Linked DNA regions of Methylobacterium currus. The protein of the gene in region 2 interacts with the protein of the main gene of each other region in a pairwise test. Links are inferred from orthologs where the notes say so. Each region holds a gene or a part of one and is shown on either strand. Other genes may lie near its edges. The genes, in order: DA075_RS25895 and recJ.

Evidence for each region.
Region 1: the proteins of recJ (region 2) and DA075_RS25895 interact in binary tests that used the Escherichia coli proteins (3 or more experiments, as listed by UniProt). The link is inferred for Methylobacterium currus from one-to-one orthologs.

The regions. Positions count from the first base shown.
Region 1 is NZ_CP028843.1:5,617,441-5,625,027, reverse strand. The notes cover bases 2,712-5,794. They hold DA075_RS25895 (type IA DNA topoisomerase), read left to right. Parts: upstream 2,712-3,067; coding sequence 3,068-5,521; downstream 5,522-5,794. Other genes in these bases: DA075_RS25900 (ArsR/SmtB family transcription factor), read right to left, coding at 2,712-2,848. Outside these bases: metH (methionine synthase), read right to left, coding at 1-819; metF (methylenetetrahydrofolate reductase [NAD(P)H]), read right to left, coding at 918-1,832; more of DA075_RS25900, read right to left, coding at 1,859-2,711; DA075_RS25880 (protein-methionine-sulfoxide reductase heme-binding subunit MsrQ), read right to left, coding at 6,387-7,268; DA075_RS25875 (hypothetical protein), read left to right, coding at 7,426-7,587.
Region 2 is NZ_CP028843.1:3,185,060-3,192,540, reverse strand. What follows is about bases 1,805-4,781. They hold recJ (single-stranded-DNA-specific exonuclease RecJ), read right to left. Parts: upstream 4,202-4,781; coding sequence 2,408-4,201; downstream 1,805-2,407. Other genes in these bases: DA075_RS14930 (methyl-accepting chemotaxis protein), read left to right, coding at 4,557-4,781; DA075_RS14950 (sigma-70 family RNA polymerase sigma factor), read left to right, coding at 1,805-1,877. Outside these bases: DA075_RS14965 (hypothetical protein), read right to left, coding at 1-206; DA075_RS14960 (hypothetical protein), read left to right, coding at 390-647; DA075_RS14955 (ArsR/SmtB family transcription factor), read right to left, coding at 701-1,111; more of DA075_RS14950, read left to right, coding at 1,191-1,804; more of DA075_RS14930, read left to right, coding at 4,782-6,593; DA075_RS14925 (NAD(P)(+) transhydrogenase (Re/Si-specific) subunit beta), read right to left, coding at 6,790-7,481. UniProt on the Escherichia coli protein: Single-stranded-DNA-specific exonuclease.

The DNA.
Region 1 (7,587 bases), 2.4 Mb from region 2 along the record:
GTCGCAGGTGCGCGACAATTCGTCGATGTGGGCGCGCATCTCGCGGGCGCCGAGCGCGCAGTTGAGGCCGAAGGTCAGGGGATCGGCGTGGCGCAGCGAGTGCCAGAAGGCGGTCGGGGTCTGGCCCGACAGCGTGCGGCCCGACAGATCCGTGATGGTGCCCGAGATCATGATCGGCAGGCGGGTGCCGGTCTCCTCGAAGACCTGCCAGGCCGCCGCCACCGCCGCCTTGGCGTTCAGGGTGTCGAAGACCGTCTCGATCAGGATCAGCTCGGCGCCGCCGGCGATCAGGCCACGCACCTGCTCGGCGTAAGCGTCGCGGACCTGGTCGAAGGTCACGGCGCGGTAGCCCGGGTTGTTGACGTCGGGCGAGATCGACAGGGTGCGGTTCGTCGGGCCGATGGCGCCGGCGACGAAGCGGCGGCGCCCGTCCTGCTTCTCGGCGAGCAACGCCGCCTCGCGGGCGAGCCGCGCGCCCTCGCGGTTCAGCTCGTGGATGATCGGCTCCATGCCGTAATCGGCCTGAGCGATCGTCGTGCCCGAGAAGGTGTTGGTCTCGACGACGTCGGCGCCGGCGAGGAAGTAGTCGAGGTGGATCTGCCGGATCGCGTCGGGCTGCGTCAGGATCAGGAGGTCGTTGTTGCCCTTCTGGTCATGGTCGTGATCGCGGAAGCGCTCGCTGCGGAAGTCGGCCTCGGTCAGGCCGAGGCGCTGGATCACCGTGCCCATCGCCCCGTCGAGAACGAGGATCTTCTCCGCCGCGCGCCGGCGCAGGGCGGTCAGGATTTCGGCACCGTCGGCGGGGTGGAGGTCGGTCATCGGGATGGGGTTCCAGCGGGTCGGGCAATCGAATCAAGACGGGCCGCGTGACGCGGCCCGGGGCATATCGGGGCGAAGAGGCAGGAGCAGCCTTGGCTTCAGGCCGCGGCCTTCTCCGCCGCCGCCGGCGCCGCGCGCAGGCCCAGCAGATGGCAGATCGCGTAGACGAGGTCGGCGCGGTTCATGGTGTAGAAGTGGAAGTCGGTGACGCCGCGGTCGACGAGGTCGAGCACCTGCTCGGCGGCCACCGCCGCGGCCACCAGCTTGCGGGTGGAGACGTCGTCCTCCAGCCCCTCGAAGCGGGCGGCGAGCCAATCCGGCACCGAGGCGCCGGTGCGGCGGGCGAAGTTGGCGGCCTGCTTGAAGTTCTGCACCGGCAGGATGCCGGGGATGATCGGGATGTCGATCCCCCGCGACTGCACCCGGTCGAGGTAGCGGAAGAACAGGTCGTTGTCGAAGAAGAACTGGGTGATGGCGCGGTCGGCGCCGCAATCGACCTTGGCCTTCAGCGCGTCGAGATCCTGGTCGAGGGAGCCGGCCTCGGGGTGGCGCTCGGGATAGGCCGAGACCGAGACCTCGAAGTCGCCGATGCGCTTGATCCCGGCGACGAGGTCGCAGGAGCGCTCGTAGCCGCCCGGATGCGCCGTGTAGGCGGTGCCGACTCCCTCCGCCGGGTCGCCGCGCAGGGCCACGATGTGGCGCACGCCGGCCTCGTGATAGGCGCGCACCACGTCGTCGACCTCGCCCTTGGTCGCCGCCACGCAGGTGAGGTGGGCGGCGGGCTTCAGCTCGGTCTCGCGCACCAGGCGCGCCACGGTGTTGTGGGTGCGCTCGCGGGTCGAGCCGCCGGCGCCGTAGGTCACCGAGACGAAGCTGGGGCCGAGCGGCGCCAGCCGCTCGATCGACGACCACAGGGTCGCCTCCATCTCCGGGGTCTTAGGCGGGAAGAACTCGAACGAGACCCGGATCGGGCGGCGGCTCTCGCGGCTCGGGCGGAAGGCGGTGGGGATCATCGGCGGCCTCGGCGGGAAAGAGCGGATCAGGCGACGGCGCGGTCGGGCAGGCCGGCAGCGGCTTCAGGGTGATGGGCGAGCCAGAGCGTGACGGTGAGCTGGTGCTCCGCGCCCCCGGTCGGGGCGAGGTGGCGCAGCCGCACGTCGGTCAGCCCGGCCTCGAAGAGCCATCCGGCGACCTGCTCGGGTGCGAAGCCGAGGCGGCGATGCGCTTCGTCCTCGCGGAGGAATTCCAGGCTGTGGGGGGCAAAATCAACCACAAGGAGGCGGCCGCCGGGGGCGACGAGGCGCGCGGCCTCGCGCAGGGCGCGGGCCGGGTCGTCGAGGTAATGCAGCACCTGATGGATCAGCACGAGGTCGAAGCTGGCCCGGCCGAAGGGGGGCGCGTGGATGTCGCCCTGGCGCAGGTCGATCCGGGTCAGCCCCTGGCGCTCCAGGTTGGCGCGGGCAACCGACAGCATGGCGTGGTTGGCGTCGAGACCGGTCGCCCGGGCCGCGCGGGGCGCGAGCAGCCCGAGCATCCGTCCGGTGCCGGTGCCGAGATCGACGAGGCTGCCGATCGGCCCGGTCCCCAGCGACTCGAGCACCGCCGCCTCGACGGTGGCCTCCGGCACGTGGAGCGAGCGCACCCGGTCCCATTGCGGCGCGAGCCGCGCGAAGAAGTTCTGGGCGGCCTCCGCCCGCTGCGCCCGCACCGCCTGGAGCCGGGCCCGGTCTTCGGAGAGCGGCGGCTCGGCGGCGTCGAGGGCGGCGATGAGGGGCGCCACCAGACCCGCCGTGCCCTCGCGCAGGCGGAAGAACGCCCAGGCACCCTCGCGGTGGCGCACCACCAGGCCGGCCTCGACCAGGAGCTTGAGATGACGCGAGATCCGCGGCTGCGACTGGCCCAGGATGTCGGTGAGGTCGGAGACCGACAGCTCGCCCTCGCCGAGCAGCACCAGGATGCGCAGACGCGTCTCCTCGGCTGCGGCGCGCAGCACGCCCAGGGCGTCGGCGAAGGGGACGGTGGCGATCATTCCGGCGGGCTCCTCGCCTCCGACTTCAAACATAAAGATATCTTTATGTGAGGAATGCACAGGGTGCAAGCGGTGTTTCGGGGAGGCGGGGCGGGCATGGACGGCGGAGCGGCTCGCGAGGCCGACGCCACAGGAGCCGGCCGTTGACCAAGCCCGCCCACCTCCGGTATGTTCCTGCTTCGTTCGGGCCGCCCGCCCGTCCAGGAGCGTTCCGCTTCCATGGCGCAGGCCACCTCCGGCAAGTCCCCTCGCGGCAAGTCCCCTCGCGGCAAAACTCTCTTCTTCTTCGAGAAGCCCTCGGCGATGCGCCAGGTGCAGCGGTTCTTCCGCTCGCCGAGCACGGTCTGCGTCGCCGCCGAGGGCCACCTCCTGGAGGCGGCCGAGCCCGGGGAGATCCGGCCGGACTGGAAGCCCTGGCGCTTCGACGCGCTGCCCATCGCCCTGGAGCGCCTGCCGGTGGCCCCCGGCCACGGCCGCTCGGGCCAGTCGCACGCGCCGAAGCTCGCGGCGATCCGCCAGGCGCTGGCCGGGGTCGAGCGTGTGATCATCGCCACCGATCCGGGCCGCGAGGGCTCGATGATCGCCTGGGAGGTGCTGGAGCACCTGGGCTGGCGCGGCCGGGTCGACCGCCTGCGCCTCGGCGCCCTCGACGAGATCTCGATCCGCCGGGCCTTCGGGCTCCTCGCGCGCGAGGACGATTCCGGCGAGCGCGACTATGCGGCCTATCTCGAGGCCCTGTGCCGCCAATACGAGGACTGGCATCTCGGCCTCAACGGCACGCGGGCCGTGTCCTTGCGCCTGCGCCCGCCGGCCTTCCGCGAGCCCTGGCGCTTCGGCGGGGTGCAAACGCCGACGCTGGCGATCCTCGCCGACCTGGAGGAGCGCATCCGCAATTTCGTCCCGCGCGACTTCTACAAGATCGCGCTTCCGGTCACGACCGAAAGCGGCGCCCGCCTGACGCTCTGGCACGCACCGAAGGACAAGATCTTCGCGATCAAGGACGCCGAGACGATCCGCGACGCCGCCGAAGGCTGGTCCGGCCCGCTCGCGGTGGTGCAGAAGGACGTGCGACGGGCACCACCGAAGCTGTTCTCCAAGGACACGCTCTCCCGGGCCTGCGCCAAGCGCTTCGGCTGGGACCCGCAAGTCACGGCGCGTCACGCCCAAGCGCTCTACGACAAGGGGTTCCTGAGCTATCCCCGCACCGAATCGGTGCACCTCCCCGAGTCGCAAGCCAAGGATGCCGCCGCGGTGATCGCGGCGATCGCCACCGCCGACAAGGACCTCGCCGCCCACGTCCCGGCGACGCCGCAGATCCGCCGCGGGCCGAAGGGCCATTACGTCAAGGATCCGGGCGAGCACCACGCCATCGTGCCCCTGCGCAAGGTGCCGGGGCCGGGCGATGTCGCGCCCGATGCGCAGAAGCTCTGGCTCCTCGTCGCAAAAAACTTCCTCGCCGCCCACATGGCCGACGGGATCGACGCCCGCACCACGGTCACGGCGGACATCTCGACGCCGCTCGGCCCGAGGCGCTTCGTCATCACCGGCAGCGTGGTGCGGGTGCCGGGCTGGCGCGCCCTCTACGGCACCGAGGCCGACGAGGACGAGGTCGTGCCCGGCAAGGCCAAGGCCGACGACGAGCCGACCACCGGGCGCCTGCCGCCGGTCCGCGACGGCGAGGCTGGCACAGGCGGCGAGCCCACGATCGAGACCGCCCGGACCGAGCCGCCCCGGCGCATCACCCGGGGCGAGCTGCCGGTGGTGATGGGCCGGCTGATCGACCAGGTCGAGGACCCGGCCCTGAAGCGGGCGCTGGAGAACCCGGCCAACCCGACCGAGCCCAAGGGCCTCGGCACCGCCGCGACCCGCGACGCGGTGCTGCCGAAGCTGATGAAGAGCCACTACGTCACGCTGCTCAAGGGCAAGGATCCGGCGATCACCGTGACGGAGGTCGGCCTCGCCTTCGTGGCCGCGGTGCGGCGGGTATTTCCGGCCTATGGCGACCCGGTCGGGCGGGCTGTGTTCGAATCGGAGCTGGCCGAGATCGGCCGGGCATCGACCAAAGCCGAGGCCGTGCGCCGGGCCGAGGCCTTCCGTCAGCGCACCCGCGAGCGGGTCGAGGCGCTGATCGGCGCGGTCTCGGGCGCCGAGCGCTTGGCAGTTGAAGGCTTGGCGGTTGAAGGCTTGGCGGTCGAGGGCTTGGCGGTCGAGGGCGAGGCCCTGCCCCGCCGCGGCCGCGCGCCCACCGCCGCGATGGTGTCGTTCGCGCGTTCCCTGGCCGCCCGCAAGGGGATCCCCCTTCCCCCCGAGGCCACGCGCGACGCCGGCGCCTGCCGGGTCTTCCTCAACACCCATGCGGGACCGAAGGCGGCCCCGGCCGGTGACGGTGCGACCCGAGCCCCGACCCCGGCGATGCTGCGCTTCGCCGCCTCCCTCGCCCGGGCCAAGCGCCTGGAGGCGCTGCCGCCCGAGATCGAGACCGACTTCAACGCCTGCCGCGCCTTCCTCGACGCCCATGCGGGCGGCGACGGCTCGCGCTCCGGCGGCAAAACGGCCCCGACCCGGGAAGCCCCGACCCGCGAGGCCTCGGCGACGAAGCCCCGCGCCCGCCGCCCGCGCGGCCCGGCGAGCCCCGGCCGCGCTCCCCGCCGTCGCCGCGCGGCGGATGCGTGAGCGCCGGCAAACAATCGCCCGCGCGCCCGCACGAGACGGCTGGACAGGCGATCCGAGCGTCTCTATACCCCCGCTCAACGCCGCTGCCCCACGCAGCCGGCGGGCCCGGGTAGCTCAGTTGGTAGAGCATGCGACTGAAAATCGCAGTGTCGGCGGTTCGACTCCGTCCCCGGGCACCACTTCCTCGTCCCTGACGTGAGTGGTGCCGTCCTCGAACGGGACGATCTCTGGTGCTTGATCCGCCGCCCTGCGCGGCCGGTGCGCCCGGGTAGCTCAGTTGGTAGAGCATGCGACTGAAAATCGCAGTGTCGGCGGTTCGACTCCGTCCCCGGGCACCACTTCCTTGCAAATCACGTCAAATTGAATCCCAATTGTTTGATGTGCATGTCGTGTTGATATGCTACAAAAAACACGTTTTTCTTTCGTAAGCTGTTTCGATAGTTTTTCTGCGCCCCAGATACTGTATAGGACGAGCATAGATCAGTCTCGGTCCAACTCCATCAATCTTAGGCGCCGCCGTCACGATCGCCCTCGACGCAGGTGCCATCTTCAGCAAGCGGCTCGTCACGAAAGTAAGCACAGAAAAATTTAGCTTTGTATGGCCCTACCTAGGCCTATTTTCTGAAAAAATCTTTTGTATCAATAATTCAACACAAAAGCCCACTTCCGCTGAGCCGTTGATCGTGCTGCGCAATCAGGCATTGTGCCCAAGTAGCGCTAACGGTCGTTCGATCGGAGTTTCCACCTCCGGTGTGGCGTCGAACGACCGTCCCTGCACCGATTTATCTTGAGAGAACCAGGATTGCCGCAACCGAAAAAAGGCGACGCTGGCTCTCCGAGGCGGATGGCCGCCGGCGAGGCCGGATCACGCTTTCACGGTGCGCGCCGGCCGCGCCACGGGCCCACGCCCGCCGGACGTCGTCCGGTTCTGCCACAGATTGAGCGGCACGATCAGGATCACGACGCCGAGCACCCACCAGGCCGGGCGGATGTCGTAGGCGAAGTCGAGGTTGGCGGCGAGCACCGCACCAGCCGGCACCCCGGTGGCAAGCGCGTACCAGGCGGCCTCCAGCCCCGCCGTGGCGAGGCCGGCCGCGAGGCTGAGGCCCAAGAGCGGCAGCGGCGTGCTCGGCACCTTGAGGTGATGCATCAGCCGCCAGCCCATCAGGGCGAGGAACAGCCCGCTCCAGAACACCGGCTTCGAGACATCGATCTTCGATTGCAGGAAGAAGTGCAGCAGCGCCAAAGCGGTGAGCAGATAGACCAGCCGGTGCAGCCGCGGCCAGGCCTTGCCGAGGCGGCGGATCATCCCGTCGGTCGAGGTGACGCCGAGGACCGTCAGCCCGAGGAGACCGGCGAAGCCGATGGTGAGATAGATGCGAAAGACGATCTCGCTCGCCACCCGGGCGAGGTCGAACTTCTGGTCGACGATGTACAGGGTGAAATGGAACAGCGCGTAGGCGAGGGCGGTGAGCCCGAGCATCCGCCGCACCAGGATCAGCTTGGGCGCATTGGCGATGCGCCGCATCGGCGTGACCGCGAGCGACAGGATCAGGAACCGCACCGACCAGTCGCCCATGGCGTGCAGGTAGGCGGTCAGCGGCTTTCCGCCGAGCTGGTCGAGGGCGTAGGCCGCGGTGAACCACAGGCCCGGCGCGAGGGCGAGGAGGAACACCGCGAGCTTGAACCGGGACAGCCGACCGGCGCGATCGAGCCAAGGGTAGGCGATACGGATCTGGGTGGGCATTCGGGAACCGGGTGCAGTGCGGAATGCGCCACAGATAAGCCGCGAGCGGCGGTTTGACCCGATCCGCCGACCACACGATGGCGTGAGAGGCCTTCGCGGGCGCGAAAGCCCGTCCCGAGAGTTCGCCCCGAGAATTCGCCCCTTGAGGAGACCCGCCGTGCCCCGCACCGCCCTCGCCGCCCTCCTGCTGCTGCTGGCGCAAGGAGCCCACCAAGCGGCGCAGGCCGCCTGCACCGCCCCTCCCGCTCCGCCCCCGGTGAGCGAGAAGCCGGCGAAGCCCGCCTTGCCGCAGAAGCCCGCCTGCCTCGACGCCAAGGGC
Region 2 (7,481 bases):
GTGGTCCCGGTCGTGTCGGACTTCATCGTGTCGGACTTCATCTCGTGGCCGGGAGCGTAGCCGGAGGCGCCGGGGCTGCCCTTGACGCTGCCGCGATCCTGCATCTCGTGCCCCGGTGAGCGCGCCGAGGCGCCGGGCTGCTCCGCCGCCATCGCGCCGCCGACGAGGGTGGCGGTGGCCAGCAGGGCGATCGTGATCCGCTTCATCGCTGTCTCCTGTGTGAGAGTGCGGAGAAACGGCACCTCCCGCGAAGTGGTTCCACGCCGTTTCGACACTGCTTCGGTGACCAGACGAAGAAGAATTTCCTCATTCGTCGAAGCGGCGAGGACGGAACGGTTTTCGGGACAGGGCCGTTGCTGGTCCCGATCGAGCCGAATGGAGATGTGCCGATGCGCAGGACCGTCCTTCCCCTCGCTTTCACTGCCATGGTCGCGGCGACCGGGTTGTTCGGCGCCACCAGTGCGGCGCGGGCCGACCCGCCCTGGGCCCGCGGCGGCTACGGCGAGTTCCGCGGCGGCCCGCCGGCCTGGGCGCCGGCGCATGGCTGGCGCCGCAAGATGGAGCGCCGGATGGATCGCTGGGACGACGACCGGCCCTACCGCACCATGCGCTACCGCGAGGAGCGGCGGTCCTATTACCGCGACTGACGGGACAGGCGCGCGACGCGAGACCCGGGAGCAGGCGCCTCACGGGCCTCGCGTCACGGCCGGCCTGTCCCGGCCGGGGCGTCGAGGGCATGCGTGGCATCGTACGCTGCCGCTTGGGGCTGCGGGGACGCCGCGTCGCCGCAGCGGGGCGCCGGTACCGGCAGGCAGGCCTCCGGCCGTCCGCCGCAGCAGGATTGCGTGAGGTAGTCGGTCAGGCCGGTGACGCCCGCGGGGCGCGCGGAATAGATCACCAACGCGCCCTGGCGGCGCGACTCGACGAGCCCCGCCTCCTGCAGCTGCCGGAGGTGGAAGGTGAGGGTCGAGGGCGCGCAGCCGACCGCGGCGGCGAGCCGACCGGCCGGGATCCCCTCGGGGAGGGCGTGCAGCAGGGTCCGCACGATGCGCAACCGCGTTTCCTGCGCCAGGGCCATGAGGGCCGCGAGGGCGCCCGCTTCATCGAGCATCGGTCAAGCTTCTATTGCCATCGAAATTCGAACCGTTAAAAAGAGGGCCTTCAACGGGATCAGGGGCCTTCTCGCGACAATGAAGATCGAACCGACCGCGCTCCCTCCCGCGCCGCCACCGTCCTCCGACACACGACCCTCTCTCGTCATCCAAGACTTCCTCAGAAAACCTCTGCAACAATACTTCAGCCCGGTCGAACAGACCGAGCTGCCGCCCCGCCTCGCCGAGGTGCTGGCCCGGGTCGAGGCCGCCCTGGCGGCGCGCGGGGATGCCATCAGCTTCGACTTCCGTAACGCTTTGATGACGGCGTTGCCGGCCCTGCGCACCTTCGGACTCTCGCTGTCGCACGACGTGGTGCGGGCCGACGACCTGGTTCAGGAAACCTGCGCCCGGGCCTGGGCGAACCAGCATCGGTTCCAGCCTGGCACGAACTTCACCGCCTGGCTGTTCACGATCATGCGCAACCAGTTCTACACGGATCTGCGCAAGGGGCGCCGGGAGGTCGAGGATGGCGACGGGATTCTGGCCGGTCAACTGGCCGCGCCGGCCGACCAGGACCATGCCAGCACCCTGCGGGTGGTGCGGGAGCGGATGGAAGCCCTCCCCGAGGCCCAGCGCCAAGCCCTGCTGCTGATCGGCGCCGAGGGCTACACCTACGAGGAGGCGGCGTTGCGGCTCGGCTGCCAGGTCGGCACGGTGAAGAGCCGGGTGAGCCGCGCCCGGTCGTCGCTGCTGGCGGCGCTCGGCGAGGTGGTGGATCACTGATCCACCCTCATCCGGTCCGCATCATCGCGGCTCAGGCCGCCCGGACGATCGTTCGAGAAGAAGAGGGAGGATGGTGGGGGAAGTAGGACTCGAACCTACGAAGGCATAGCCAGCGGATTTACAGTCCGCCCCCTTTGCCGCTCGGGACATTCCCCCACGCTGCCGTTGCCGGCAGGGGCCGCCGCGTCGGCGGCGGGTCCTTATGCTGGGGCGGCCTGCACCTGTCAAGGTGACGGAAACCCCACGATCCGACACCATCGATGTCCTGGAACATCCAAGATGGCGGACGCAAACTGAAAGAAGAGATGGTGGGGGAAGTAGGACTCGAACCTACGAAGGCATAGCCAGCGGATTTACAGTCCGCCCCCTTTGCCGCTCGGGACATTCCCCCACGCTGCCGTTGCCGGCAGGAGCCGCCGTGTCGGCGACGGGGCCCTTATGGTGGGGCTGCCGGGGGGTGTCAAGCCGGATACCAAGCCGGATCCATGGTCGGCTCAGCAGCTCCGCCGAGGGGAGCCGGACGCCGCCGCTCAGTCGGCCTCGGCCACGTCGCACAGGCGCAGCTCGACCCGGTCGCTGCCGCGCCAGCGGTCGCGGGAGAGCGTGCCGGCGGCGTGGATGTCGCGGCCGATCCGGGACAGGAGCAGGCGCCCGACCGGCGATTCCGCCGCCCGGAACGCGATGGCGCCGACCGCGACGCCGTCCCGGCCGCGCAGCTGCGCCTTGACGTGGCCGGTGCCGACGACGCGCGCATCCGCGACCCGGTGGCGGGCGAGAGCGAAGACCGGCTCCGGTGCGCCCTGGCCGAACGGGCCGGCCCGCTCGACCGCATCCGCCAGGTCCGGCTGCACGCCGCCGGCGGAGACGAGGCCGTCGACGAGCAAAGCCTCGCCGAGGCGGGCCTCCGCCACGGAAGCGGCGAGGTCGCCCGAGAGAGCCTCGCGGAATCGGTCGAGGTCGAGGGCGGCGAGCGTCACCCCCGCCGCCATGGCGTGGCCGCCGCCCTTGGCCGCGAGGCCCGCCTCGACGCAGGCCCGCACCGCCCGGCCGAGATCGGCGCCGGGGATCGAGCGGCCGGACCCGGTGGCGGTGCCGTCCTCACGCAGCGCGAAGGCGAAGGCCGGTCGGCCGAAGCGCTCCTTGAGCCGTGCCGCGATCAGCCCGACCACGCCCGGATGCCAGTCCGGGCTGCCGGCGACGAGGACCGGCTGGTCGGGGTCGCGCTCCAGCCGCATCCCCATCTCCGCCTCCGCCTCGGCGACGGCCGCGGCCTCGATCGCCTGGCGCTCGCGGTTGAGCGCGTCGAGCTGCGCCGCGATGCCCGCGGCCTCGATCGGGTCCTCGCACAGGAGCAGGCGGGCCCCGAGCGTCGAGTCGCCGATGCGCCCGCCGGCATTGATCCGCGGCCCGAGCAGGAAGCCGAGATGCCAGGCCTGCGGCGCCTCCGACAGGCCGGCCGCGTCGAGGAGGGCGGCGAGGCCGCGCCGCCCGCGGCCGCGCATCACGGCGAGCCCCTGGCGCACGAAGGCGCGGTTGAGACCGTGGAGCGGCACCACGTCGGCGATGGTGGCGAGCGCCACGAGGTCGAGCCCGGCCATCAGGTCGGGGATGGTAAGGCCGTCCCGGCGCAGGCGCCGGTTGAGCGCCACGAGGGTGAGGAAGACCACGCCGGCGGCGCAGAGATGGCCGAGGCCCGACAGGTCGTCGAGGCGATTCGGGTTGACGACGGCACGGGCCGGCGGAAGCAGCTCGGGGGCACCGTGATGGTCGAGCACCACCACGTCCAGCCCGAGGCGGGCCGCCTCGGCCAGCGGTTCGTGCCCGGCGGTGCCGCAATCGACGGTGACGAGGAGGGTGGCGCCTTCCTCGGCCAGCATCCGCACCGCCGCGACGTTGGGGCCGTAGCCCTCGGTGATCCGGTCGGGGATGTGGAGCCGGTAGGGCACGCCGAGGTCGCGGAGCGTCCCGGCGAGCAAGGCGGCGCTCGCCGCCCCGTCGACGTCGTAATCGCCGAAGATCGCCACCTTCTCGCGCCCCTGGATCGCCGCGGCGAGGCGGTCGGCCGCCGCCTCCATGTCGACGAGCACCGCGGGGTCGGGCATGAGGTCGCGCAGGCGCGGCTCGAGGAAGCCCGGCACCGCCTGAAGGTCGACGCCGCGGCCGGCGAGCACCCGGGCCAGCACCTCCGGCAGGCCGTGCCCCTGCGCGATGGCGACCGCCAGGCCCTGGGCCTGCGCCGAGGCGCAGCGCTCGTGCCAGGGCCGTCCGAGGGCGGAGCGGCGAACGTCGAGGAGCGGGTGGGGCAGGTCGAGGAGCGTGGACACGGGGTGCAGTCTTAAGGCGGTTCGGGCGTGGTGTCGTGCGGTTTTCCGCCCGGGCCGCTCCGTGCTGAGGCGGCCCGGCCGCCCTCCTTCGCCCAGGGAATCCGGCCAGTAATCCGCAGGTTCCCGCGACCATGATCCGCCCACTGACCCAGAGACGTCTCAGATTTTTGCGGTCCAAGGAGCGGCCTCGGCGTCGATGGGCGATTTGTGCTCATCGGATCCGCTCATCAATATTTTACCATTTCCATTCATCATGCGACGATCACGCCCATCCGCCAAGGTAAGTTCAAACGCCATGACATCCTGGTCCCTGCGAGCAACGATCCTGTCGATTGTGGTGATACTCGGGATATCCTTGATCGCGGTCGCAGGTCTTCAGGTCGTCGCAAGCATCGATGGCCGGGAAACGGCACGTCAGGTCAGCATCGATGCCGTCGCCGGCCGCGACCTCTTCACGAGCCTGAGCCAGGTCCGGCTCGAGCGCGGCTTCATCCGGTCGGCCTTCATGGCCGAGGGCGAGGCCGGCCGCCGCTACCGGGCGCCGCTCCTCGAGGCCCGGACCGAGGCGGACCGGTCGGTCGCGGCGGCCGCTTCGGGCTTGCGGATGGCCGCCGCCCCGGCTCTGGCGGAACGCGGTGCGCGCCTCGATGCGCTCTTCGCCGAGTGGCAGCAGATCCGTGCCCAGGCCGAGGCGGAGCTCGGCAAGGCCCTCCCTGAGCGGGACAAGTCCCTCCTGACCCGGCTCTACGCCGTCGGCGACCGCTTCCTCGCCGAGATCGAGGCCTCGGCCAAGGTCGTCGATGCGGCGATCCAGTCGCAGGATGCCAGCCTCGGGGTCCTGCTCAACACGCGGGCGACGACGTGGCTCGCCCGGACCGAGACCGGCCGCCTGAACGGCATCATCGGTACTCTCGCGGTGGCCGACCGCACCGCCACCGAGGGCGAGCGGCTCCAGGCCATCACGGCCGACGTCCAGAGCCGGACGGCCTGGCAGGTCGTCGGCCGGACGATCGAGGCCGGAGGCTTCGACCGCGCCCTGCGGGAGGCCTATGACCGGGGCAGTGCGGTGAATTTCGGCGGCCGCCTGGAGGCGATCCGCCGCGAGGCGGTGACGGCGATCCTCGCCGGGCGCAAGGTCCCGGTGACCACCGCCGAGTGGGACACCGTGACGGGGGAGGGGCAGGCTGCCGTGTCCGCCATGGGCCTGGCGCTGATGGACAGCGTGGTCGCCGAGGCCCAGGCGCGGTCCGACGCCGCCACCCGGAAGGTCCTCGTCTATGCGTGTGTCGTCGGCGTCACCATCGTCCTCCTGCTGTGCTCGGTCGTGATCGTGCAGACCCGCATCGTCCGGGGACTGCGCGAGCTGGCGGCGGCGATGCGCGACCTCGCAGCCGGCAGGGCCGACATCGCCGTGCCCGGCCTCACCCGCCGCGATGAGCTCGGCGCGATGGCGGCGGTGGTCCAGGTCTTCAAGGACAACCTGATCCGCACCCGCGCCCTGGAGGAGGAGACGGCTCTGGCCCGGGCCTCCGCCGAAGACCAGCGCCGGGCGGCGATGCGGCAGATCGGGCAGGACTTCCAGAACGCCGTCGGCGGCATCGTGCGCAGCGTCTCGACCGCGGCGACCGCGCTGCAAGGCACCGCGACGGCGATGACCCACGCTGCCGCCGAGACGGTGAGCCAGGCCGCCGCCGTGTCGGCCTCCGCCGGCCAGACCGCCTCCAGCGTCGGCACCGTGGCGACGGCGGCGGAGCAGCTCGGCAGCTCGGTGCAGGAGATCGGCCGGCAGGTCGCCGGATCGAACGAGCTGGTCCGCATCGCCGTGGGCGAGGCCGAGCAGGCGGCCGGCGGCGTCGAGTCGCTCAGCGCCATCGTGGCCCGGATCGGCGACGTGGTGAGCCTGATCTCCTCGATCGCCGGCCAGACCAATCTCCTGGCACTCAATGCCACCATCGAGGCGGCGCGGGCCGGCGAGGCGGGACGCGGCTTCGCGGTCGTCGCCGCCGAGGTGAAGGCCCTCGCCGACCAGACCGCCAAGGCGACCGAGGAGATCGGCCGCCAGATCGCGCAGGTGCAGGGCGCGACCGGCCGGACCGTGGCGGCGATCGGCGGGATCGGCGCGCGCATCCGCGAGATCAGCGCCGTCGCCGCCTCGATCGCCGCGGCTGTGGACGAGCAGGGCGCGGCGACGCAGGAGATCGTGCGCGGCATCGGCCAGGCGGCCGAGCGCACCGACGAGGTGACGCGGACCATCGCCGGGGTGGCGCGGGTCTCGGAATCGACCGGAACCGCCGCCGGCCAGGTCCTCGACGCCGCCTCGGACCTGTCGCGGGAATCCAGCCATCTCGCGGAGGAGGTCTCGTGCTTCATGGTCTCGCTGCAGGCGGCGTGATCCGGAAGAGAAACGCCGTCTCGGGCTCGGAAGTCCGCCGGGGCGGCTCGCCGGCGCTCCCGGCGCCATCAATGGTTTGGTCATCAAGAGAAAGGCCCGGATCCTCTCGGATCCGGGCCTTCTTTGTCGACGCGGCCGGTGGCGGGCACCGGTGGTCTCGCGGGGACGGTCGCGGCCCCCGAGGGCGCCCCCCCCGTCAGAGGTTCTTGACGATCTCGTCGACGACCTTCTTGGCGTCGCCGAACAGCATCATGGTGTTGTCGCGGAAGAACACCTCGTTCTCCACGCCGGCATAGCCGGAGCCCATGCCGCGCTTGATGAACAGCACGGTCTTGGCCCGCTCGACGTCGAGGATCGGCATCCCGTAGATCGGCGATTGCGGGTCGGTCTTGGCGGCCGGGTTGGTGACGTCGTTGGCGCCGATCACGAAGGCCACGTCGGCCTGCGGGAACTCACCGTTGATGTCCTCCAGCTCGTGCACCTCGTCGTAAGGCACGTTGGCCTCGGCGAGCAGCACGTTCATGTGGCCCGGCATGCGGCCCGCCACCGGGTGGATGGCGTACTTGACGTCGACGCCCGCCTTCTTGAGCTGGTCGGCCATCTCGCGGAGCGAGTGCTGGGCCTGCGCCACCGCCATGCCGTAGCCCGGCACGATGATGATCTTCTCGGCGTTCTTCATGATGAAGGCCGCATCGTCCGCCGAGCCCTGCTTGACCGGCCGGGTCTCGACCTGGCCGCCGCCCGAGGCCGCCGCGGCGTCGCCGCCGAAGCCGCCGAGGATCACCGAGATGAACGAGCGGTTCATCGCGTGGCACATGATGTAGGACAGGATCGCGCCCGAGGAGCCGACCAGCGCGCCGGTGATGATCAGCGCGAGGTTGCCGAGCG